One region of the Streptomyces luteireticuli genome, then DNA from elsewhere that is predicted to be linked to it. Evidence: riboswitches for the same ligand, from Rfam matches in the RefSeq annotation. Region 1 holds a riboswitch; the other holds the start of a gene.

What was found. A riboswitch is a leader RNA that binds a small molecule or an ion and turns the genes downstream of it on or off. The one in region 1 is predicted to bind S-adenosylmethionine.
Region 2: it holds a riboswitch for S-adenosylmethionine, as region 1 does, so the genes downstream of both, thrC (threonine synthase) here and AB8735_RS11280 (aminotransferase class V-fold PLP-dependent enzyme) in region 1, are expected to answer to the same signal.

What each region holds. Positions count from the first base shown of each region.
Region 1 covers NZ_CP167927.1:2,668,669-2,680,127, reverse strand. The annotation lists gene AB8735_RS11305 (heme-copper oxidase subunit III) at 152-772, shown strand; gene AB8735_RS11300 (c-type cytochrome) at 841-1,650, shown strand; gene AB8735_RS11295 (Rieske 2Fe-2S domain-containing protein) at 1,647-2,702, shown strand; gene AB8735_RS11290 (ubiquinol-cytochrome c reductase cytochrome b subunit) at 2,699-4,345, shown strand; gene trpD (anthranilate phosphoribosyltransferase) at 4,474-5,538, shown strand; SAM riboswitch class IV at 6,147-6,263, shown strand; gene AB8735_RS11280 (aminotransferase class V-fold PLP-dependent enzyme) at 6,397-7,761, shown strand; gene AB8735_RS11275 (Lrp/AsnC family transcriptional regulator) at 7,758-8,039, opposite strand; gene AB8735_RS11270 (rhomboid family intramembrane serine protease) at 8,036-8,758, opposite strand; gene AB8735_RS11265 (hypothetical protein) at 8,900-9,139, shown strand; gene AB8735_RS11260 (NYN domain-containing protein) at 9,159-10,529, shown strand; gene AB8735_RS11255 (NlpC/P60 family protein) at 10,773-11,459, shown strand, end outside.
Region 2 covers NZ_CP167927.1:4,891,701-4,903,159, forward strand. The annotation lists gene nagA (N-acetylglucosamine-6-phosphate deacetylase) at 1-1,027, opposite strand, end outside; gene AB8735_RS21925 (ROK family protein) at 1,027-2,010, opposite strand; gene AB8735_RS21930 (SIS domain-containing protein) at 2,093-2,983, opposite strand; gene AB8735_RS21935 (sugar ABC transporter substrate-binding protein) at 3,167-4,456, shown strand; gene AB8735_RS21940 (DUF3263 domain-containing protein) at 4,479-4,754, shown strand; gene otsB (trehalose-phosphatase) at 4,838-5,704, shown strand; gene AB8735_RS21950 (hypothetical protein) at 5,969-6,721, opposite strand; gene AB8735_RS21955 (trehalose-6-phosphate synthase) at 6,789-8,291, opposite strand; gene AB8735_RS21960 (glucosyl-3-phosphoglycerate synthase) at 8,333-9,283, opposite strand; SAM riboswitch class I at 9,447-9,590, shown strand; gene thrC (threonine synthase) at 9,608-10,879, shown strand; gene AB8735_RS21970 (MoaD/ThiS family protein) at 11,315-11,459, shown strand, end outside.

The DNA.
Region 1 (11,459 bases):
CCGGAGGAGGGTCCGGAGGTCCCCGTTCGCTCCGACGGGGCGTCATCACCGGTTCGGGCGACGCCTTCACCGTGCCGGAGGAGCAGGGCATACGCCCTTGACACACCGAACGGCACCCCCCGGAGTGAGCGCGAGATAAGCGACCGACATAATGTCGGTCGTGGCGACAGCAACAGCAGTAGATACCGGGCACGCGCACCCCTCGGTCAACCGACCGAACCTCACCAGCGTCGGAACCATCATCTGGCTGAGTTCCGAGCTGATGTTCTTCGCGGCCCTCTTCGCGATGTACTTCACCCTCCGATCGGTGACCGGTGCCGAGCATTGGAAGGATCAGGCATCGGCGCTGAACATCCCGTTCTCGGCGTCGAACACCACGGTGCTCGTGCTCTCCTCGCTCACCTGCCAGCTCGGCGTCTTCGCCGCCGAGCGCGGTGACGTGAAGAAGCTGCGCACCTGGTTCGCGATCACGTTTGTGATGGGCGCCTTCTTCATCGGTGGCCAGATCTTCGAGTACACCGACCTGGTCAAGGAGGAGGGGCTCTCGCTCTCCTCGGACGCGTACGGCTCCGCCTTCTACCTGACGACCGGTTTCCACGGTCTGCACGTGACGGGTGGCCTGATCGCCTTCCTGCTGGTGATGGGCCGGACATACGCGGCCAAGAGGTTCACTCACCACCAGGCGACGGCGGCCATCGTCGTGTCCTACTACTGGCACTTCGTCGACGTGGTCTGGATCGGGCTCTTCGCCACGATCTACTTGATCAAGTAATCGGTCCTGTCCCGCACCGGACCAACCAGTCCGCATCGACGCAGAAGATCCTGACACCGGGGTAATCCGTGAAAAAGCTCTCCGCACGACGACGCCATCCGCTGGCGGCGGTCGTCGTCCTACTCTTCGCGCTGGCGGTCACCGGGGGGCTGTACGCCGCGTTCGCGCCGGCGGAGTCGGCCAAGGCCGATGACTCCGCGCAGTCCCTCGCCATCGAGGAGGGCAAGAAGCTCTACGCCGTGGGCTGTGCCAGCTGTCACGGCACCGGCGCTCAGGGCACCTCCGACGGGCCGAGCCTGGTCGGCGTGGGCGCGGCGGCGGTCGACTTCCAGGTCGCCACCGGCCGTATGCCGATGCAGCAGCAGGGCGCCCAGGCGCCCCGCAAGAAGCCGGTCTACACGCAGGCCCAGATCGACCAGCTGGCCGCGTACATCTCCTCCCTCGGCGCGGGCCCCGCGGCCCCGACGAAGGACCAGTACAGCCCGGAGGGCGCGGACGTCGCCAAGGGCGGTGAGCTGTTCCGGCTGAACTGCTCGCAGTGCCACAACTTCACCGGCAAGGGCGGTGCGCTCTCGAACGGCAAGTTCGCGCCGAACCTCGAGGGTGTCGATCCGAAGCACGTCTACGAGGCCATGCAGACCGGCCCGCAGAACATGCCGTCCTTCCCCGACACCGTTCTGTCGCAGAAGAACAAGAAGGACATTGTCGCGTACCTCGACGAGGTCAACTCCAGCAAGTCGGAGAGCCCGGGCGGCCTCGGACTGGGCGGTTTCGGCCCGGTCTCCGAGGGTCTGTTCGCGTGGGTCTTCGGCCTGGGCGCGCTGATCGCCGTCGCCATCTGGGTCGCCGCCCGGACCGCAAAGGCCAAGAAGTCATGAGTAGCCAAGACATTCCAGAAGAGACCCTGCCGAGCAAGCAGGGCGAAGCGCACGAGGGCGCCGTAGCGGTCGCGGGCGACCCGTTCGCCGACCCGGGCCTGCCCCCGCACGAGCACCGCATCCAGGACATCGACGAGCGGGCCGCCAAGCGCTCCGAGCGCGCCGTGGCGTTCATGTTCGCGCTGTCGATGCTGGCCACGGTCGGCTTCATCGCCGCCTACCTGGCCATCCCGGTCGACAAGAACATCTACGTGTTCCCGATCGGCCACATCAGCGCCATGAACTTCACCCTGGGCATGACCCTGGGCGTGGCGCTGTTCCTGATCGGCGCGGGCGCGGTCCACTGGGCCCGCACCCTGATGTCCGACGTCGAGCACATCGACGAGCGGCACGCCATCGAGGCGACCCCGGAGGTCCGGGCCAAGGTCATCGCGGACTTCCACGAGGGCGCCGCCGAGTCGGCCTTCGGCCGTCGCAAGCTGATCCGCAACTCGATGTTCGGCGCGCTCTCGCTGCTGCCGCTCTCGGGCGTGTTCCTGCTGGGCGGGCTCAGCAAGGCCCCGGGCACCAAGCTCCGCAAGACGGCTTGGGCCAAGGGCAAGATGCTGATCAACCAGAACACCAACCAGCCGCTGCGTCCCGAGGACATCCAGGTCGGCTCCCTCACCTTCGCCATGCCCGAGGGCATGAAGGAGGAGGACCACGACTTCCAGAACGAGATCGCCAAGGCTGCCCTGATGCTCGTCCGGCTCCGCCCGGAGAACATCAAGGACAAGAAGGAACTCGACTGGTCGGTCGACGGCATCGTCGCCTTCTCCAAGATCTGCACGCACGTGGGTTGCCCGATCAACCTGTACGAGCAGCAGACCCACCACGTGCTGTGCCCCTGCCACCAGTCGACGTTCGACCTCTCGGACGGCGGCCGCGTGGTGTTCGGCCCGGCCGGCCACGCCCTTCCGCAGCTGCGGATCAAGGTCAATGACAAGGGCTACCTTGAGGCGATGGGCGACTTCGCCGAGCCCGTCGGTCCTGCCTTCTGGGAGCGCGGATGAGTACTGCAGAGACGACGACGGCCCGCGCGGACGCGCAGGGTCGCAAGGCACCCGCGGGCGAGCGGGTCGCCGACTGGGCCGACGGTCGGCTGGGGATCTACACCCTGGCCAAGGGCGGCATGCGGAAGATCTTCCCGGACCACTGGTCCTTCATGCTGGGTGAGGTCTGCCTCTACAGCTTCATCATCATCATCCTCACGGGTGTGTATCTGACGCTGTTCTTCCACCCGAGCATGAACGAGGTCGTCTACCACGGCTCGTACGTCCCGATGCAGGGCGTGCGGATGTCGGAGGCGTTCAAGTCGACGCTGGACATCAGCTTCGACGTGCGCGGTGGTCTGCTGATCCGGCAGATCCACCACTGGGCGGCCCTCGTGTTCATCGCGGGCATGATGGTGCACATGATGCGCGTCTTCTTCACGGGCGCGTTCCGCAAGCCGCGCGAGATCAACTGGCTGTTCGGCTTCCTGCTGCTGGTCCTCGGCACCTTCACCGGCTTCACCGGTTACTCGCTGCCGGACGACCTGCTCTCGGGCACCGGTGTCCGCATCGCCGACGGTCTGGTGATGTCCATCCCGCTGATCGGTACGTACATCTCGTTCTACCTGTTCGGCGGGGAGTTCCCGGGCACGGACTTCGTGAGCCGGTTCTACTCGATCCACATCCTGCTGCTGCCGGGCATCATGCTCGGCCTGGTGGTCGGCCACCTGATCCTGGTCTTCTACCACAAGCACACGCAGTTCGCGGGCCCGGGCCGGACCAACAAGAACGTCGTCGGCATGCCGCTGATGCCGGTCTACATGGCCAAGGCGGGAGGCTTCTTCTTCCTGGTCTTCGGTGTCATCGCGGCGATGTCCGCGATCGCGACGATCAACCCCGTCTGGGAGCTCGGCCCGTACCGGCCGGACCAGGTCTCGACCAACGCCCAGCCGGACTGGTACCTGGGCATGTCCGAGGGTCTCTTCCGGGCCATGCCGGGCTGGGAGATCAGCTTCGCGGGCCACACGCTCGTCCTGGGCGTCTTCATCCCGCTGCTGGTCTTCGGCGCGGTGCTGACCTCCATGGCGGTCTACCCCTTCATCGAGTCGTGGGTGACCGGGGACAAGCGCGAGCACCACATCCTGGACCGCCCGCGCAACGCCCCGACGCGCACCGCCTTCGGCGTGGCGTGGCTGACGATGTACGGCATCGCCCTGGTGGCCGGTGGCAACGACCTGTGGGCCACCCACTTCCACCTGTCGGTCAACGCCGTGACCTGGTTCGTCCGGATCGGCATCTTCGTCGGCCCGGTCCTGGCCTTCATCGCCACGCGCCGGATCTGCATGGGTCTCCAGCGCCGCGACAAGGACAAGGTGCTGCACGGCCGCGAGTCCGGCATCATCAAGCGCCTGCCGCACGGTGAGTTCGTCGAGGTCCACGAGCCGCTGACGCAGGAGCAGATGCACACGCTGACCGCGCACGAGCACCCGAAGCCGCTGGCCCTGGAGCCCCAGGTCGACAAGAACGGTGTCGTCCGCAAGGCCAAGGCCACGGAGAAGCTGCGGGTCCGGCTCTCGAAGAGCTACTACGGCGAGGACCGGTACGTCCCCAAGGCCTCGGCCGAGGAGTACCAGGAGATCACGAGCGGCCACGGCCACCACTGATCCCTGACCGCCGCTGACTGATCGCCACAGCGAAGAGCCCCGTCCAGGCCCTGGACGGGGCTCTTCGCCGTTCCCGGACCTGGTTAGGCTGGAGCCGAGAGCCGGACGACCACCAGGAGCGTGGACCCATGAACGTTGCGACCCAGACAGGCGGCGACGGTGCGGTGTCCCTCTCCTGGCCGGGTGTCCTGGAGGCACTGCTCGGCGGGCGGGACCTGAGCGCGGACGACACCGCCTGGGCCATGGACCAGATCATGCGCGGCGCGGCGACCGACGCCCAGATCGCCGCCTTCGCCGTGGCCCTGCGGGCCAAGGGCGAGACGGTCGCCGAGATCTCCGGGCTGGTCCGGGCGATGTACCGGCACGCCAACCTCATCGAGGTGCCCGGCCCCAGCGTGGACATCGTGGGCACCGGCGGCGACGGCGCCAAGACGGTGAACATCTCCACGATGTCCTCGATCGTGGTGGCCGGCACCGGGGTGAAGGTCGTCAAGCACGGCAACCGGGCGGCCTCCTCCGCGAGCGGGGCGTCCGACGTCCTGGAGAAGCTCGGCGTCAACCTTGACCTGTCCCCGGCGCGGGTGGTCGAGGTGGCTCGCGAGGCGGGCATCACCTTCTGCTTCGCGGTCAAGTTCCACCCCGCGCTGCGGCATGTGGCCGCGGCGCGGCGGGAGATGGGGGTGCGGACGACGTTCAACGTCCTCGGCCCGCTGACCAACCCCGCCCGGGTCCGGGCCCAGGCCACCGGCGTCGCCGACGCCCGGATGGCGCCCATCCTGGCCGGAGTGCTCGCCGACCGGGGCTCGTCGGCGCTGGTCTTCCGGGGCGACGACGGGATGGACGAGCTGACGACGACCGCCACGTCACGGGTGTGGATCGTGCGGGACGGTGCCGTGCGCGAGGAGGCGTTCGACCCGCGGGACGTGGGGATCGAGATCGTTCCGGTGGACGCGCTGCGGGGTGCGGACGCGTCGTACAACGCGGACGTCGCACGGCGGCTGCTGGCCGGGGAGCGGGGGCCGGTACGGGACGCGGTGCTGCTCAACTCGGCGGCGGCGCTGGTGGCGTTGGCGCCTTCGGCGGCGCCGCTGCCGTCGCAGATCGGGGCGGCGATGGAGAGGGCGGCGGAGTCGATCGATTCGGGGGCGGCGCGGGGGGTTCTGGAGCGGTGGGTGGGGGCGAGTAACGCGTAGCGTTTGTGCGGGGGTTGTTTGCCCCTGGCCCGCCCTTTCGCCGTTTCCCGCAGGGGGCTGCCGCCCCTGCGCCACCCCGCTCGCGCGCTGGCGCGCGCGGGGGCCGGGCCCGCGCTTCGCGCGGGTGGGCGGGGCTTCGCCCCTGCGCCCCATCCTGGGGGCTTCGCCCCCTGGACCCCCGAAGCGCCGGGTGGGCTGGGTGTTTGCCCCGGTCCCGCCCTTTCACCGTTTCTTCCGGGGAGACCCCGGACCCCGTCCGCCCTTCGGGCGGAGTCCTCAAGCGCCGGACGGGCTGAAGTGTGCGCCCGGGCCGGATTTCCCGCGTGAGGATTTCCGGCGTGAGGTTTCAGGCGGGGGCGCACACTTCAGCCCGTCCGGCGTTTGAGGACGAGCGGCGGAGCCGCGACAAACGGGGGCCAGGGGCGGAGCCCCGGGAGCAGGGGTGCAGGGGGCGCAGCCCCCGCCGGGGCGCGGGGGCGGAGCCCCGCCCCATCGCGCGGCGGCGCGGTGCCGGGCCGAGGGGGCGGAGCCCCCGGGGGAAACGGTGAAAGGGCGGGGCGGGGAAATCCCTTCCGGCGCAACGACCCGCTGTGCCATACTCACCTCCAGGTCACGAGTGACAGCGACACGGCCCCGGCCCGCTGTCCGGCAACCCTCCGTCCGTGGCGGGGTGCCCCGGGTGATGACCGGGTCGCAGGCAATGAGGTCTGCGGCAAGCGCGGATCCCTCCTACCAGGGATCCTGGTCGTCGAGGGAGATCCTTCCGTGATGCAGCGAATGCGCTAGGGCCCAGGGCCCCTTCTCCGAGCACCCCTTCGCCTTTCACCCGAATTCGCTTGCGTCCCACGGGAGTTCGTCATGCCCGCAACCGTCACCGTCGATGCCCCTCTCCCCGTCCTCGGCCACGAGGTCCGCGTCCCCCTCGTCACCGGCGGTGAAGTCCCTTACGCCGCCCTCGACTACGCGGCCAGCGCCCCCGCCCTGCAGCGGGTGTGGGACGACGTCGCCGCCTACGCGCCGTACTACGGCAGCGTGCACCGCGGCGCGGGGCACCTCTCGCAGCTGTCCACCGACCTGTTCGAGAACAGCCGGGCCACCGTCGCGGAGTTCCTCGGCTGCCGCCCGGGCGACGACGTGGTCTTCACCCGCTCGACGACGGATTCGCTCAACCTCCTCGCCGCCGCCCTCCCGCCCGGGACACGGGTGTTCGCGTTCGAGAGCGAGCACCACGCCGCGCTGCTGCCCTGGGGGCGGCGCGCGGACACCGCGGTGACCTGGCTGGACGCGCCCCGTACGCCGGAGCAGGCGGTCGACGCCCTGGAGCGCGCCCTCGCCGCGCGCGAACCCCATGGCCCGGCCCTGGTCTGTGTGACGGGCGCGTCGAACGTGACGGGCGAGCTGTGGCCCGTCAGGGAGTTGGCGGCGGCCGCGCATGCGCACGGGGCGCGGATCGTGCTCGATGCCGCGCAACTGGTGCCGCATCAGGCCGTGGACGTCGCGGAGTTGGACGTGGACTGGGTGGCCTTCTCCGGGCACAAGCTGTACGCGCCGTTCGGCGCCGGGGTGCTGGCCGGGCGCGCGGACTGGCTGCGCAGGGCCGAGCCGTACCTGGCCGGCGGCGGTGCCACCCGCAGTGTGGCGCGCGGTGCGGCGGGCGAGCCGGTGGTCGAGTGGCACGACACCGTGGCCCGGCACGAGGCCGGTTCGCCGAACGTGATCGGCGCCTACGCCATCGCCTCCGCCTGCCGGGCGCTGACCGCCGCCGGGTTCGAGCGGCTGGCCGAGCGGGAGCGGGTGCTGCTGGGACGGCTGCGCGCGGGTCTCGCCGGGGTGCCGGGGATCAGGGTGATCTCGCTGTTCGGCGACGACGCGCCCCGGGTGGGCGTGGTGTCCTTCGTCGTGGACGGCTGGAACAGCTCGCACTTCGCGGCGGCGCTGTCCGCCGAGTACGGGATCGGGGTCCGCGACGGCCTCTTCTGCGCGCATCCGCTGCTGCGGGCGCTGCTGGTGGAGAACGGTGGTGCCGCGGGCGAGTGCGGGGCGCCGGGCGAGGCGCCGGCGGCGAGCGCGATCCGGGTGAGCTTCGGGGTGGGGACGCCGGAGGAGCACATCGACCGCTTCGTACGGGCGGCCGGGGAGCTGGTGCGGGACGGTGCGCGGTGGAGCTACCGCACGGAGGGCGGGCGTTGCGTGCCGGAGGGGCCGGTGGCCCGGGGGGTCTAGCTGTCGAGGCCGATCGCGAAGGCCGCTTCCAGATCGTGCTGGGAGTAGGTGCGGAAGGCGATGTGGGTCTCGGTGGAGGCGACGCCGGGGATCTTGCTGATCCGGCCCGGGATGACGTCCGCCAGGTCGTCGTGGCGGGCCACCCGCACCATCGCGATCAGGTCGTAGGCGCCGGTGACGGAGAAGACCTCGCTGACGCCCTCCAGGGCCGCGATCCGCTCGGCGATCTCGGGGATGCGGTCCACATCCGTCTTGATGAGCACGATCGAGGTGATCACGTCGTTCTGTCTCCTTCGGTGGACCCGGCGTCGGCCTTCACTCTAACCGGACGCCGTCCGCTCACCCATGCGAAGCCGAAGCCGAGGGCGAAGCCCAGGACGTGGGCCAGATAGGCCACCCCGGGCCGGTCGTCCGGGGCGCCGGCGCCCGGCCATTGGAGGGCGAACCAGAACAGCAGCACCGCCCAGGCGGGGAAGCGCAGCGGCAGGAAGAAGAGGAACGGGAAGAGGCTGGTGACCCTCGCCCGCGGGAAGAGATGGAGGAACGCGCCGAGCACCCCGGAGACGGCCCCGGACGCGCCCACGAGCGCCTGGCCGGAGTGCGGGTGCACGGCCGCGTAGCCGAGCAGGGCCAGGTAGCCGGTGGACAGATAGCACAGGGCGAAGGACGGGCGGCCCAGCCGTTCCTCGGCCATCGCCCCGAAGACGTGGAGGAAGAGCATGTTGCCGAGCAGGTGCAGCCAGTTGCCGTGCACGAACAGCGCCGTCAGTGGGGCGAGCAGTACCGCGGACGGGGAGTGCCACAGCTCGTCCGGGACCACGCCCCAGCGCTCGAAGTAGGCGGTCTGCGCGGCGAACAGGCCGCCGCCGGTGCCGTACGCGGGGTCGAGGCCCGAGGCCGGGCCGAGGAGGAAGACCGCGCAGCAGACGGCGATGAGGGTGCGGGTGACCCAGGGCCGGCGGGCGGCCGGGTCCCGTCGCGCTTGCCTTACGATCATGTCCAGATCATGGCGTACCGGGACAAGTCGTATGGAGTGCCCCGCCGGGCGGTCCGGCGCGTACCGGTGCCACCCCGTCGGGGGACCGGCAGGCCGTAGGGTTACGACGAAGGCCACACCTGCGTAGGACGGACGACAACCATGAGCGTTCCCCGGCCGACCGCCGCGACCCGGTGGCGCTGCACCCTGTGCGGAAACCTCACCCGGTTCGATGTGACGCGCACGGTCAAGGCCGTGGAATATGTCCACCTCGATCTGGCCGGAGAACCCACCGTGGAGGAGCGGGACGTGGTCAGTGAGACGATCGAGTCCGTGCGTTGCCGCTGGTGCAACGCGGAGGACCGGATCGCCTTGGTGGACAGGCCGGATACGAGCGGCTGAGGAACGGAGCGACGCAGCGGTGGTGGAGCACACGGACGACGAGGGGACGGCCGGTGAGGACGGCCGGGCCGAGGACGTCAACGAGGTGCTCGACCGCCCGTTGCCCGAGGGGATCCGGCGCCGGGTCATCGGCCTGGTGGCCGAGGCCTTCGGCGGGCTGACCCTCACCGAACTCCCGCCGCAGCTGCGGCAGTACGCCCGTTTCACCCCGGTACGTCGGGCCCGGTTCGCGGGCAATGCGATGGCCGCCGCCGTCGAGAGCGACGCCGCCTTCCGGCAGCGGATCTCCGCCCGGCTGCGCGAGGGCGGTTCGGAGCTGGCCCGGGCCCTGGAGTCGGGAGCGCCGCCGGCCGCCGCCGACCCGGAGGACGTGGCGGCGATGGCCTTCGTGCTGCGCCCGCCGGGCTGGGTCAAGCTGGTGACCGCGGCCGGCGAGGAGGCCCAGCGGGCCAGCGCCGAGCGGGCCGGCGAGGAGATCCAGCGCGAACTGGGCAAGCTGCGCGAGGAGCTGGCGCAGGCGCGCGGCGAGGCGCGCGCGGAGGCCGAGCGCTCCCGCGCGGAGCTGGACGCGGCGCGGAAGGAGGGCGAGTCCCTCCAGCGCAAGCTGCGCAGCGCGCAGAGCGACGTGCGCCGCGGCGAGGCCGCGCTGCGCAAGCTCCAGGGCGAACTGGAGGCGCTGCGCCAGGCGTCCGCGGCCGAACTGGCGGCGGCGCTGGGCGAGACGCGGCGGGCCAAGGCCCGGCTCACGGAGGCCGAGGCGGCGCTGGAGGCGAGCCGCCGGGCGGTGCGCGAGGGGCGCAGCGTGGAGGACATGCGGCTGCGGCTGCTGCTGGACACGGTGCTGGACGCCGCCCAGGGGCTGCGCCGCGAACTGGCCCTGCCGCCCGCCTCGGTGCACCCCGCGGACCTGGTGGACGCCGTGCAGCCGGGGCAGATGACGCCCAAGGACATCGCGGCGCGCGCCCTGTCGGAGACCGACCCGGCGCTGCTCGACCAACTGCTGGCGCTGCCGCAGGCGCACCTGGTGGTGGACGGCTACAACGTCACCAAGACCGGCTATCCGACGATGCCGTTGGACAAGCAGCGGCTGCGGCTGCTGGGCGGGCTGGCGATGCTGGCCGCGCAGACCGGTGCCGAGATGACGTGCGTCTTCGACGGAGCGGAGCTGGCCGCGCCGGTGCTGCTGGCGCCGCCGCGCGGGGTGCGGGTGCTGTTCAGCAAACCGGGCGTCACCGCGGACGAGCTGATCCGCCAGCTGGTGCGGGCGGAACCGCCGGGCCGCCCGGTGGTGGTGGTCTCCACGGACCGCGAGGTGGCCGACGGGGTCGCCAAGGCGGGGGCGCGGCCGGTGGCATCGGCCCTGTTGCTGAAGAGGCTGGCGCGGACCTGATACGTGCCGGAGCGGACCTGATACGTATCGGAGCGTCAGAGGCCCGTTACAGCTTGCGTTTCCCCCGGTAAAGGATGGACGGACGGGGGAGAATTTTCGCAGGGGGATTTGAACCGATCATATGAGGGTCACTAAGGTCGAGCCTCGAACCTTCGCCCAGTGATCATCCATTCGGGGTGACGGTGAAGGTCCCGCCGAGCCCTTCTCGTGGAGGGCGGCCGAGGAAGAATGGAGCTCGACTTCGTGGCGTCCCACCGTCGTCCCAAGCAGCCGGGCCGTACTCGGGTGACCGTCCTCACCGCGACCGCCGCCGCTGCCGTCGCCCTCTCCGCCCAGGCGGCCCACGCCGACCCCGGCGCCAAGCCGACCAAGAGCGAGGCCAAGGAGAAGGTCGACAAGTTCTACGAGGAGGCCGAGCAGGCCACCGAGAAGTTCAACGGGGCCAAGCAGAAGCAGTCGAAGCTGGAGAAGGAGGTCGGCGAGCTCCAGGACCGCGTCGCCCGCGGCCAGGAGGACCTCAACAAGCTGCGCGACGGCCTCGGTTCGGTGGCCACCGCCCAGTACCGCTCCGGCTCCGTGGACCCCTCGCTCCAACTGCTGCTCTCCTCCGACCCGGCGAGCTACCTGGAGAAGGCGTCCACCCTCAACCAGGTCAGCGCCAAGCAGGCGGAGACCCTCAAGCAGATATCCGTCAAGCAGCGCGCCCTCAAGCAGCAGCGCGAGGAGGCCGCCGGCAAGCTCGCCGACCTGGAGTCCACCCGTAAGGCGCTCGCCGAGCAGAAGTCCGCGGTGCAGGGCAAGCTGGCCGAGGCCCGCGACGTCCTCAACCAGCTCACCGAGAAGGAGCGCGCGGAGCTGGAGGCGCAGGAGAAGGCCGAGGCCGCCAAGTCCGCGTCCAAGGCCAAGGAGCAGTCCAAGGACAGCTCTTCG
Region 2 (11,459 bases), 2.2 Mb from region 1:
CCAGCAGCCGGGCCGGGTTGGCCGACAGGGCGCGCACGGCGTCCTCGACGGGCAGCCGGTCGACGGTCACCGCGCGGCGGAAGGCCGTGTCCAGGGTGAGGGTCGAGCCGGCGATCGAGCCGGCCGTCGGGCCGTCGGCGATCCGCGCGACCGCGTCCTTGACCTCGACCCGCATCGGGCCCAGCGCGTACATGCCGTCGCTCATGCCCGCCGCGCCCATCGCGTCGGTGATGAACGCGACCCGGTCCGCGCCCGCGCGGGCGAACGCCAGCTCCAGGACGGACGGATGGAGGTGCGTCCCGTCGTTGATCAGCTCGACGGTGACGCGCTCGTCCTCCAGCAGCGCGGCGATCGGGCCGGGGGCGCGGTGCAGGAGGGAGGGCATCGCGTTGAAGAGGTGCGTGGCGACGGTGGCGCCCGCGTCGATGGCCTCCAGGGTGGCCTCGTAGGAGGAGTCCGTGTGGCCGACGGCGGCGATGACGCCGTGCTCGGCGAGGAGGCGTACGGAGTCGAGGCCGCCGGGGAGTTCGGGGGCGAGGGTCATCATCCGGGCGGTGCCGTGCGCGGCGTCGAGGAGCTTGCGGACGTCCGCCGGGTCGGGGTCGCGCAGCAGCTCCGGCTGGTGCGCGCCGCAGCGGTGCGGGGAGATGAACGGGCCCTCGAAGTGGACGCCGGCCAGGTCGCCCTGCTGGGTCAGCTCGGCGAGGACGGCGGCCTGCCGGGCCAGGTCGTCCAGGTCGCCGGTGACGGTCGAGGCGGCCATGGTCGTGGTGCCGTGGGCGCGGTGCGCGTGGATCGCGGTGAGGGCCTCGGCCGGGTCGCCGGCCGAGAAGGAGGCGCCGCCGCCGCCGTGGACGTGCATGTCCACGAAGCCGGGGACGATCCAGTGGCCGGTCAGGTCCCACGTCGGCGGCTCCTCGGGGGCGTCCGCGACGATGCGGGTGCCCTCGACCGTGAGCCGTCCGTTCTCCACCGTCCCGGTCGGGAGGACGACTCGGGCGCCGTCGAGAACCGTTCGTTCGGCCATCAGCCGGTTACCTCCGTGGTGTGGGTGGCGAGCAGATCCCGGGCGAGCAGTCCCGCGCCCAGGCAGCCGGCGGTGTCCCCGAGGGCCGCCGGGACGATGAGGGGGAGCTTCTGGAAGGTGACGCGCTCCGCGACCGCCGTGCGCAGTGGGCGGAACAGGGTCTCGCCGGCTTCGGCGAGGCCGCCGCCGATGATGAGCGTACGGGGGTCGAGCAGCGTCAGGGCGATGACGAGGCCGTCGGCGAGGGCGTCGATCGCGGCCTGCCAGACGCGGGCCGCGGCCGGGTCGCCGGCCTCGACGGCGCGGGCGCAGTCGGCCGCGTCGGCCGCCCCGTTCCCGGAGGCCTCGGCCCAGGCGCGGCCGACCGCGGACGCGGAGGCGAGCGTCTCCAGGCAGCCGTGGGCGCCGCAGCCGCAGCGCGGGGCGCCGGGGCCGCGGCGCACGGCGATGTGGCCGATCTCGCCGGCGGAGCCGTGGGCGCCCTCCTCGACGCGGCCGTCGATGCCGATGGCGCCCGCGATGCCGGTGCCGAGCGGGACGAACAGGAAGCGGTCGGCGCCCCGTCCGGCGCCGACGCGGCCCTCGGCGAGGCCGGCGGTGCGGGCGTCGTGGCCGAGGGCGGCGGGGATGCCTTTGAGGCGACGGCTCAGCAGGTCGCGGAGGGGGACGTCGCGCCAGCCGAGGTTGGCGGCGTAGACGGCGGTGCCGGTGCGGGTGTCGACGATGCCGGGGACGGCGGCGCCGACGGCGGCCGGCGGCTCGCCCAGCTCCTTCTCCCCGAGCGCGTACAGCTCGGCGGCGAGTTCGAGGACGCCCTCGACGACGGCCTCCGGGCCGCGGTCGCGGCCGGTGGGCCGCCGGGTCTCGTGCAGGAGCCCGGTGCCCAAGTCTTTGGAGCCCGGGTCCTCGGTGCCCGGGTCCGCGCCGACGAGGGCGGCCTTGATGCCGGTGCCGCCCACGTCGAGGGCGATGACATGTTTCACGAGAGGTAGTGTCGCGCGTCGGGGCGCGAAAGGTCTAGTCCACTCGTCGGGAGCGGTGGGGTGCGCCGAGGGCGCGCGCCCGTCAGCGCGCGAGGATCACACTGCGCGTCAGCCCCCGGGGGCGGTCCGGGTCGCAGCCGCGGCGCTCCGCGACCGCGACCGCCGTCCGCTGGGCGCGCACCAGCTCCGCCAGCGGGTCGTCGCCGTGGACGAGGACGCCCCCGGCGTTCCCGACCGCGGCCGCCAGCCCGTCCGGCACCGGCCCGAAGGACCACGTCACCCGCCCCGGGCCCGCGATCGCCACCGGGCCGTGGCGGTACTCCATGGACGGGTACGCCTCCGTCCACGCGCCCGCCGCCTCCCGCATCTTCAACGCCGCCTCCTGCGCCGGCCCGTACGCCCAGCCGCGCCCCAGGAACGTCCACTGCTCCGCCGCCAGCACCTCCTCCGGGAGCGGCTCCGCGAGGGCCGTCTCCGCCGCGTCGGCCGCCGCCGCCACCGCGTCCGCGCCGCCGGGCAGGGCGGACCACAGCAGCGCCAGGGCCGTCGTCGCGAAGCGCGTCTGGACGACGGACTCCTCGTCCGCCCAGTCCAGGACGGCCACCGCGTCCGCCGCCCGCATCACCGGGGTGTCCGGGTCGGCGGTCACCGCGAGCAGGGCGGGGCCACCGCGCAGGGCGGCGAGGAGGTCCAGGACCTCCGTCGTCGTCCCGGACCGGGTGATCGCCACGACCCGGTCGTACGCGGCGCGCCGTCCCGGGGGGAACTCGGACGCCGGGAACGCGTCCGTCTCGCCCTCCCCCGCGGCCTCCCGCAGCGCGGCATAGCCCTGGGCCATGAACCAGGACGTGCCGCAGCCGGTGACGGCGACCCGTTCGCCGGGAAGCGGAAGCCCCTCCGGGGCGAGTTCGGCGGCCCGGCGCCAGCAGCCGGGCTGGGCGGCGAGTTCGAGGGCGGTACGCGATACGGCCATGACCTGGGCTCCTCCATGAATCCGGCAGTTCGTCCGTGGATAGCAGCCCGCCGCCCGGAAGCGGAAGGGTGAGGGCGGAGCGAGCGCCCGTTCGAAGAGCCCTTAAGGTGGCGCGGAAGAGGCGCGCGTCTGCTGCGTCTCAGGCGGCGGTCGGACGATCACAACCACGAGGGTGGAAAGCACGTGCAGCGGCGGCGGTTCTTGGGTCTCTCGGCGGCGGGTGCCGCCACGGCGGCGATGGCGCCCGCCCTCACGGCGTGCAGCGGCGGCGGGCCCGGCGGCAAGACGCTGACGGTGATCGCGGCCGAGTACGGCGACGGAAAGCCGGAGAACAGCTCCCAGAAGTACTGGGAGTCGGTGGCCCGTACCTTCATGGGTGACCACAAGGGCGTCAAGGTCGAGGTCCAGGTCTACAGCTGGACCGACGTCGACAAGAAGGTCGCCGACCTGGTCGCGGCCGGCAACGCCCCGGACATCGCCCAGATCGGCGCGTACGCCGACTTCGCGGCGGCCGGCAAGCTGATCAGCGCCGACCAGCTGCTCTCCGTGCCCACCCAGGCCGACTTCATCACCTCGATCGCCAAGGCCGGCGAGGTGCACCGCATGCAGTACGGCCTGCCGTTCGTCTCCTCCACGCGACTGCTCTTCTACAACAAGACGCTCTTCGAGAAGGCCGGGATCCTCAAGGCCCCCGAGAGCTGGGCCGAGCTCCAGGCCGCGGCGGTCAAGCTCAAGGCCGCCCAGGTGAAGATCCCCTTCGGTCTGCCGCTGGGCCCCGAGGAGGCGCCGGCCGAGACGATGCTGTGGATGCTGGGCAACGGCGGCGGCTACGCCGACAAGAACGGCAACTACACCATCGGCCGGGCGGAGAACGTCGAGGCCTTCGAGTGGCTGCGCGACGAGCTCGTCGGCAAGGAGCTCACCGGCCCCGGCAACCCCGCCCGCACCAACCGTCAGGAGCTCTTCGACGCCTTCGCCCGTGGCGAGGTCGGCATGCTCCACGGCCACCCGTCCCTGATGCAGCAGGCCGAGGCCAAGGACGTGAAGTACGGGATGGCGCCGCTGCCGGGCCGCCACGGCAAGGCCGCGTCCACCATGGGTGTCGCCGACTGGGTCATGGCGTTCAAGCAGACCGGTCACAAGAAGGAGGTCGGGCTGTTCCTCGACTTCCTCTACAGCACGCAGACCGTGCTGGACTTCACCGGCAAGTACGACCTGCTGCCGGTGACCTCGACCGCGTCCGAGAAGATGATGAAGGACGACGACGCGACGCCGCGCCGCAAGAAGCTGATCCCGTTCCTGGAGCAGCTCAAGAACGCCGAGTTCTACCCCGCCGACAAGACCTCCTGGGCGAAGGTCAGCAAGACGGTCAAGGAGAAGATCGGCAGCACGGTGCAGAAGGGCGCCGACGTGCAGGGGATCCTCGACGAGATCCAGCGGGAGGCGGAGTCCACGGACGGCGCGGCCCGCTAGCGCTGGTCTAGCCTTGGTCACCATGCCGTCCGAGCCGCCCGAGTTGCCTGAGCCGTCCGAGCTGCCCGAACCATCCGGCTTGTCCGAACGCGACCTCGTCGTCCTCGCCCTGGAACGGGAGTCCTGGGCGGGGCCCGGTGCCAAGGAACGGGCCGTCCGCGAACGGCTCGGCATCACCCCGACCCGCTACTACCAGCTGCTCAACGCGCTCCTGGACGATCCGCGGGCCCTCTCGCACGACCCGGTGACCGTCAATCGGCTGCGGCGGCTGAGGGAGGCGCGACGGGCGCGGCGCTGAGCCGTTCCGTTCGGATCCGTTGAGTTCGGTTCCGTTGTGTTCGGGTCCGTTGTGTTCCGCGCGTCGTGGGTAGGGTCACGGCCATGGGCACCCATCCCCTTCCGGAACCCGTCACCCCCGCCGGACGCGAGGGTCTCGCCGCGCTCCTCGCCCGCCCCGGGCGGGCGGTCGTCGCCCTCGACTTCGACGGCACGCTCGCCGGGATCGTGCCCGACCCCGAGCGGGCCCGCGCCCACCCCGGCGCCGTGCCGGCGCTCTCCCGGCTCGCCCCGCACCTGGCGTCCGTCGCGGTGATCACCGGTCGGCCGGCGGGGGTCGCGGTGCGCTACGGCGGGTTCGCCGGGGTCGCCGGCCTCGAACACCTCGTCGTCCTCGGCCACTACGGCGCGGAGCGCTGGGACGCGGTGTCGGGGACGGTGCACTCGCCCGCGCCGCACCCCGGGATCGCGGCGGTCCTGGCGGAGCTGCCGGGCGTCCTCGACAAGTCCGGCGCGTGGCCGACCACTTGGGTGGAAACCTCGTCCTCCTCTCCCATCGAGAACAAGGGCGGCCAGGCGGTCGCGGTCCACACCCGCCGCGCCCCCGACCCGCAGGCCGCCTTCCGCGCCCTCCAGGAGCCGTTGCGCGACCTTGCCGCCCGCCACGGCCTGATCGTCGAACCGGGCCGCCTGGTCCTGGAACTCCGCCCCCCGGGCATGGACAAGGGCGTCGCCCTCGCGGAGTACGTGAGGGAAACGGGCGCGGAGTGCGTGCTGTACGCGGGCGACGACCTGGGGGATCTTGCGGCCTTCGGGGCGGTGGAGGCGTTGCGGGGAGAGGGAGTTCGGGGGGTGCTGGTGTGCAGCGGGAGCTCGGAGGTGGCGGAGCTGGCGGCGCGGGCGGATGTGGTGGTGGATGGGCCGGGGGGTGTGGTGGGGTTGTTGGGGGCGCTGGCGGATGTGGTGGGGTGAGTTTTGCCCCCGGCCCGCCCTTTCACCTCCCCCAGAGGGGGTGCCCCCATTCCGGGGCTCCGCCCCCTCGGCCCCGCAATGCGGCTGCGCCGCATTGTCCTCAAACGCCGGACGGGCTGGATTGTGCGCCCGGGCGCGAATTCAGCCCGTCCGGCGTTTGAGGACAGCGCCCGAAGGGCGCTTCAGGGGCCCGGGGGGCTTGCCCCGGAATGGGGGCACCCCCTCTGGGGGAGGTGAAAGGGCGGGACCGGGGCAAAACCCCCGCTAGTCCCCGTCCGCATCCGCCGCCTCCCGAGGCGGCCTCCCCTTCGCGTCGTCCGCGATCCCCACCGCCGCCAGCGCCGTCGTCCAGTCGTGGGCGATCGCGCGCTGGACCTTCGTCAGGTCCGCCTTGCCGGAGCAGATCGCGGTCTTCAGCTTCGTCTCGATCGCGTCCTTGGGGTTGTTGGGGCCCGCGCCGTCGCGGTGGCCGGGGGAGGGGGGTTCCACCCAGAGGTTGCGCGGGTCGTTGGGGTCGCCGCCGAGCTGGAGGCTGATGAGGTGGTCGTACTCGGCCTCGCGGAGCGACTTCTTGTAGCCGTACGACTCGGCGTTGGCCGTCTTCTCCCGGTTGGTGATGCTCACCGGCGGCCGGATGCCCTTCGTGTAGCCGGCGCGGCAGATCGTCGTCTTCAGCGTCGCCTGCGTGACCTTCGGATTGGTCGCACCGGGTGTGCACTTGGGGTCGGGCAGCGGCTCCTTGGCCGTCGTGAAGCGGTAGGCGCAGGTCCCGGCCGCCGGCTGCTTCTGCACCGTGTACGAGGACTGGGGGCCGGCGCCGACGGGGATCGGTTCGCCGCCGCCGGAGGAGGACGAGGGCGAGGCGGACGAGGGGGACGACGGACCCGTCGCCGAGGACGAAGCCCCCTTGGACTCGGACTTCTTGTCGTCGGAGCCGGACGAACAGCCGGACGCCGTCACGGCGAGGAGCGCGGCCGAGGCCGTCACCAGGGCGATCCAACGCGGAGTGGTGGACATGGCTGCATGGCTACCCGCTCCCGCGTCCCGTCAGCCGTGCGGCAGGTGCGCGACGGGGCGCGTCAACTCACCCCGCGCGCCCCGTCGTTGCGGCCGACAGCGCCTCCAGCTGCTCGACGAACCAGCGCGCCGGCGGCAGCGCCGTCGCCGCCGCGGCCAGCCGTTTCGAGCGCTCGGCGCGCTGGACGGGGTCCATCAGCAGCGCCTCGTGCAGCGCGCGGGCCGTGGCCGCCACGTCGTACGGGTTGACGACGATCGCGTCCTCGCCCAGCTCCGCCGCCGCGCCCGCCTCCCGGGAGAGCACCAGCGCGCAGCCGTGGTCGGAGACCACCGGGACCTCCTTGGCCACCAGGTTCATCCCGTCCCGGATCGGGTTGACCAGCGCCACGTCCGCCAGCCGGTACGCCGCCAGCGAGCGCGCGAAGTCGTCCTTGACGTGCAGGGCGACGGGTGTCCAATCGGCCGTGCCCCAGGCCGCGTTGATCTCGCCGGCCAGCCGCTCGACCTCGGCGGTGTAGTCGCGGTAGACGGCGAGGTCCTGCCGCGAGGGGTAGGCGAAGGCGATGTGCACGACCTTGCCGCGCCACTGCGGGTGCTCCTCCAGGAGCGCGGCGAAGGCGTGCAGGCCGCGGACGATGTTCTTGGAGAGCTCGGTGCGGTCGACGCGGACGATCGTCCGGCGGTCCGGTCCGATCTGCTTCCGCAGTGCCGCCATCCGCTCCTCGACGTCCGGCCGGTGGGCGCGCTCGCGCAGGAAGCCGGCGTCCGCGCCCAGCCCGTGGACGCCGAGTGCCGTCGTCCGGCCCTCGGACCGCACCGCGAGGCGGTCGCCGACGCGCAGCACCTCGGCCCCGAGCACGTCCGCGCAGCACGCGGCGAACGCCTCCGCCCAGCGGTGGGTGAGGAACGCCGCCCGGTCGCCGCCGAGGATGCCGCGCAGCACCTGCGCCGCCACGTCGTCCGGGAGCATCCGGTAGTAGTCCGGCGGAGCCCAGGGCGTGTGGGAGAAGTGGCCGATGCGCAGGTCGGGGCGGCGGGCCCGGAGCAGCGCGGGGACCAGCGTCAGGTGGTAGTCCTGGACGAGCACGGCGGCGCCGTCGGCCGCCTCCTCGGCGAGCGCGTCCGCGAAGGCCGCGTTGTACGCCTCGTAAGCCGCCCACTGCTCGCGGAATCCGGCGTCGAACACGGGCTCCAGCGGGGTCTGGTAGAGCAGGTGGTGGACGAACCACAGCACCGAGTTGGCCACGCCGTTGTACGCGGTGGCGAAGGTCTCGGCGGGGATGTCGAGCATCCGGACCCGCTGTCCGCCGGTGTCCGCGGGGTCGAGTCTGCGGCCCGCGCGGCGGGCCGCCAGCCGGTCGCCCTCGCCGAGCGCGGCGCACACCCATACGGCCCCGGCCTCCGGCCCGATCGCGCTCAGCCCCGAGACCAGCCCGCCGCCGCCGCGGCCCGCCGTGAGACCGCCGTTCCCGTCGAGCCGGTAGCTGACCGGGCCGCGGTTGGAGGCCACGACGATCGGGGCGGCGTGAGGGGCGGCATGAGGGGCGGCGTGCACGTGCTCAGCGACCATGACGCCAGCCTTGCCGCGCCGCCAACCGCTCAAACGTACGCTTACGCCGCGCGGCGCCGCTTCTCGTACTCGGGTATCCCGGCCATCGGTGGCCGCTCCTCCGTGTCCACCGGGTAGGTGCGCGGGGCGAAGCCCTCCGCCGTGCGCTCGAACTGGACGAGCTCCGGCCGCACCAGCGGACCGCGGCCCAGCCGCAGCTGGGCGGTCCGGTAGATCGTGGCGGCCATCCGGCCCAGCGCCTGCCCGTCCTGGTGCCGGTGCTTGCGCTCGCCCACGTCCACCTGGGCGAGCGCGTCCAGGCCCACCGTGTGCAGCGCGTCCACCAGCAGCCCCAGCTCCACCCCGTACCCCACCGGGAACGGCAGCCGCTCCAGCAGCGAGCGGCGCGCCGCGTACTCCCCGCCCAGCGGCTGGACGAAGCCCGCCAGCTGCGGCCAGTGCAGATTGAGCAGCGGGCGGGCCACCAGCTCGGTCACCCGGCCGCCCTGGCCCTCCAGCTCGCCGAGCGGACGGTCGTACATCGCCTTGACGAAGGCCACGTCCGGGTCGGTGAGCAGCGGACCGACGATCCCCGAGACGAACGACGCCGAGAAGTCGCGCAGGTCCGCGTCCACGAAGCACACGATGTCGCCGCTCGTCACCAGCAGCGACCGCCACAGCACCTCGCCCTTGCCGGGCACGGCGGGCAGCTCCGGCAGCACCGCGTCCCGGTGCTCCACCCGCGCCCCGGCCTCGCGGGCCACCCGCGCCGTGCCGTCCGTGGAACCGGAGTCGAGCACCACCAGCTCGTCCACCAGGGGCACATCCCCCGTCATCAGCTCGCGGCGGATCGCGGTCACGATCTCCCCGACCGTGGCCTCCTCGTTCAGGGCGGGCAGCACCACGCTCACGGTGCTCCCCGTCTCGCGCTTGGCGGCGAGCAGCCGGTCGAGCGGACGGTCTGCGGCGGACCAGGACCGCCGGGCCAGCCAGCGCTCCACCTCTTCCAGCACGTGTACGACTCCTCGTTGACGCATCTCGCTGTGCGGACGGCCCCTCTTGAAGGGCCCGCACCTTCCGATACAGTCTTGAACAACGCGGAGCCCGCCCGTATGTCGGGGTCCCGCGCGCATGTCACAAACGCCTGGCCGGCGACGCCGCCGACCGGTGCCATACCGCTCATCCAGAGGGGCAGAGGGACACGGCCCGATGAAGCCCCGGCAACCCTCCAGCCGGTCTCACCGTTCTCGCGGCGAGGCTCCCGGCGGGGAAGGTGCCAAATCCGTCTCGTGACGAGGTTCGTCGCGAGGAAGATGAGGAGAAAGGGCCTCGCCTCCATGGCTGTGCAAGCTGTCGAACGCGCAACTTCCTTCGGTCCCGCCGTCGCGCTCTCCTGCCGCGAGTGCGGCGAGCGCTTCGAGCTCGGACCGGTCTTCGCCTGCACCTCCTGCTTCGGTCCGCTGGAGGTCGCCTACGAGCTCCCGGCCGGCGACCCGGAGGGCCTGCGGCGCCGCATCGAGTCCGGGCCGGCGAACATCTGGCGCTACGCCCCGCTGCTGCCCGTCCCCGCCGACGTCGCCGCCAAACCCAATCTCAACCCCGGCTTCACCAAGCTCGTCCGGGCCGACAACCTCGCCCGCGAACTGGGCGTCACCGGCGGCCTGTTCGTCAAGGACGACTCCGGGAACCCCACCCACTCCTTCAAGGACCGCGTCGTCGCCGTTGCCGTCGAGGCGGCGCGCGCCTTCGGCTTCACGACGCTGTCCTGCTCGTCGACGGGCAACCTGGCCGGCGCGGTCGGCGCCGCCGCGGCCCGTGCGGGCCTGCGCTCCTGCGTCTTCATCCCGCACGACCTGGAGGCCGGCAAGGTCGTCATGGCCGCGGTCTACGGCGGCGACCTGGTCGGCATCGAGGGCACCTACGACGACGTCAACCGCTTCTGCTCCGAGCTGATCGGCGACCCGGCGGGGGAGGGCTGGGGCTTCGTCAACGTCAACCTGCGCCCCTACTACGGGGAGGGCTCCAAGACCCTCGCGTACGAGATCTGCGAACAGCTGGGCTGGCGGCTGCCGGACCAGATCGTGATCCCCGTCGCGTCGGGCTCCCAACTCACGAAGATCGACAAGGGGTTGAAGGAGCTCGTGGCGCTGGGGCTGGTCGAGGACCGTCCGTACCGGATCTTCGGTGCCCAGGCGACGGGGTGCGCGCCTGTGGCGCGGGCCTACAAGGACGGTCACGACGTCGTCCGCCCGGTCCGGCCGGACACCATCGCCAAGTCTCTGGCCATCGGCAACCCGGCGGACGGGCCGTATGTGCTCGACATCGCCCGGCGTACGGGCGGGGCCGTGGAGGACGTGACGGACGAGGAGGTCGTGGACGCGATCCGGCTCCTCGCCCGGACGGAGGGGATCTTCGCGGAGACGGCGGGCGGGGTGACGGTGGGTGTCGCGCGGAAGCTTCTGCGGGACGGGGTGCTGGATCCGTCGCTGACGACGGTCGTTCTCAACACGGGGGACGGGCTCAAGACGCTGGATGCGGTGGCGGCGGGGCCGCGGGCGACGATCCGGCCGAGTGTGGAGGCGTTTCGGGGGGCGGGGTTGGGGGGGTAGGGGGCGGTTGGTTGCTCCTGGGGTTTTGCCCCGGTCCCGCCCTTTCACCGTTTCTTCCGGGGCTGCGCCCCGGGGTCCGGCACCGCGGCTTCGCCGCGGTGGGCGGGGGCTGCGCCCCCTGCGCCCCTGCTTCCGGGGCTCCGCCCCTGGCCCCCGTTTGTCGCGGCTTCGCCGCTCGTCCTCAAGCGCCGGACGGGCTGATATTCAGCCCGTCCGGCGCTTGAGGACAGCGCCCGAAGGGCGCTTCGGGGGCCCAGGGGGCGAAGCCCCCGGTCAACGCGGCGCAGCCGCGTTACGGGCCCGGGGCTTGCCCCGGAAGAAACGGTGAAAGGGCGGGCCAGGGGCAACCCCCACCGCCAGGCACCCACAACCACCCGCACCCCCACCCGCATCCGCCCCCGTACTCACCCCCTCAACACAGAAAGCGAGCACCCCATGAGCGTCACCGTCCGCATCCCCACCATCCTCCGCACCTACACCGCCAACCAGGCCGAGGTGCCCGCCGAGGGCGCCACCCTCGCCGAGGTGATCGCCGACCTGGAGAGGAACCACCCCGGCATCGGCGGCCGCGTCCTCGACG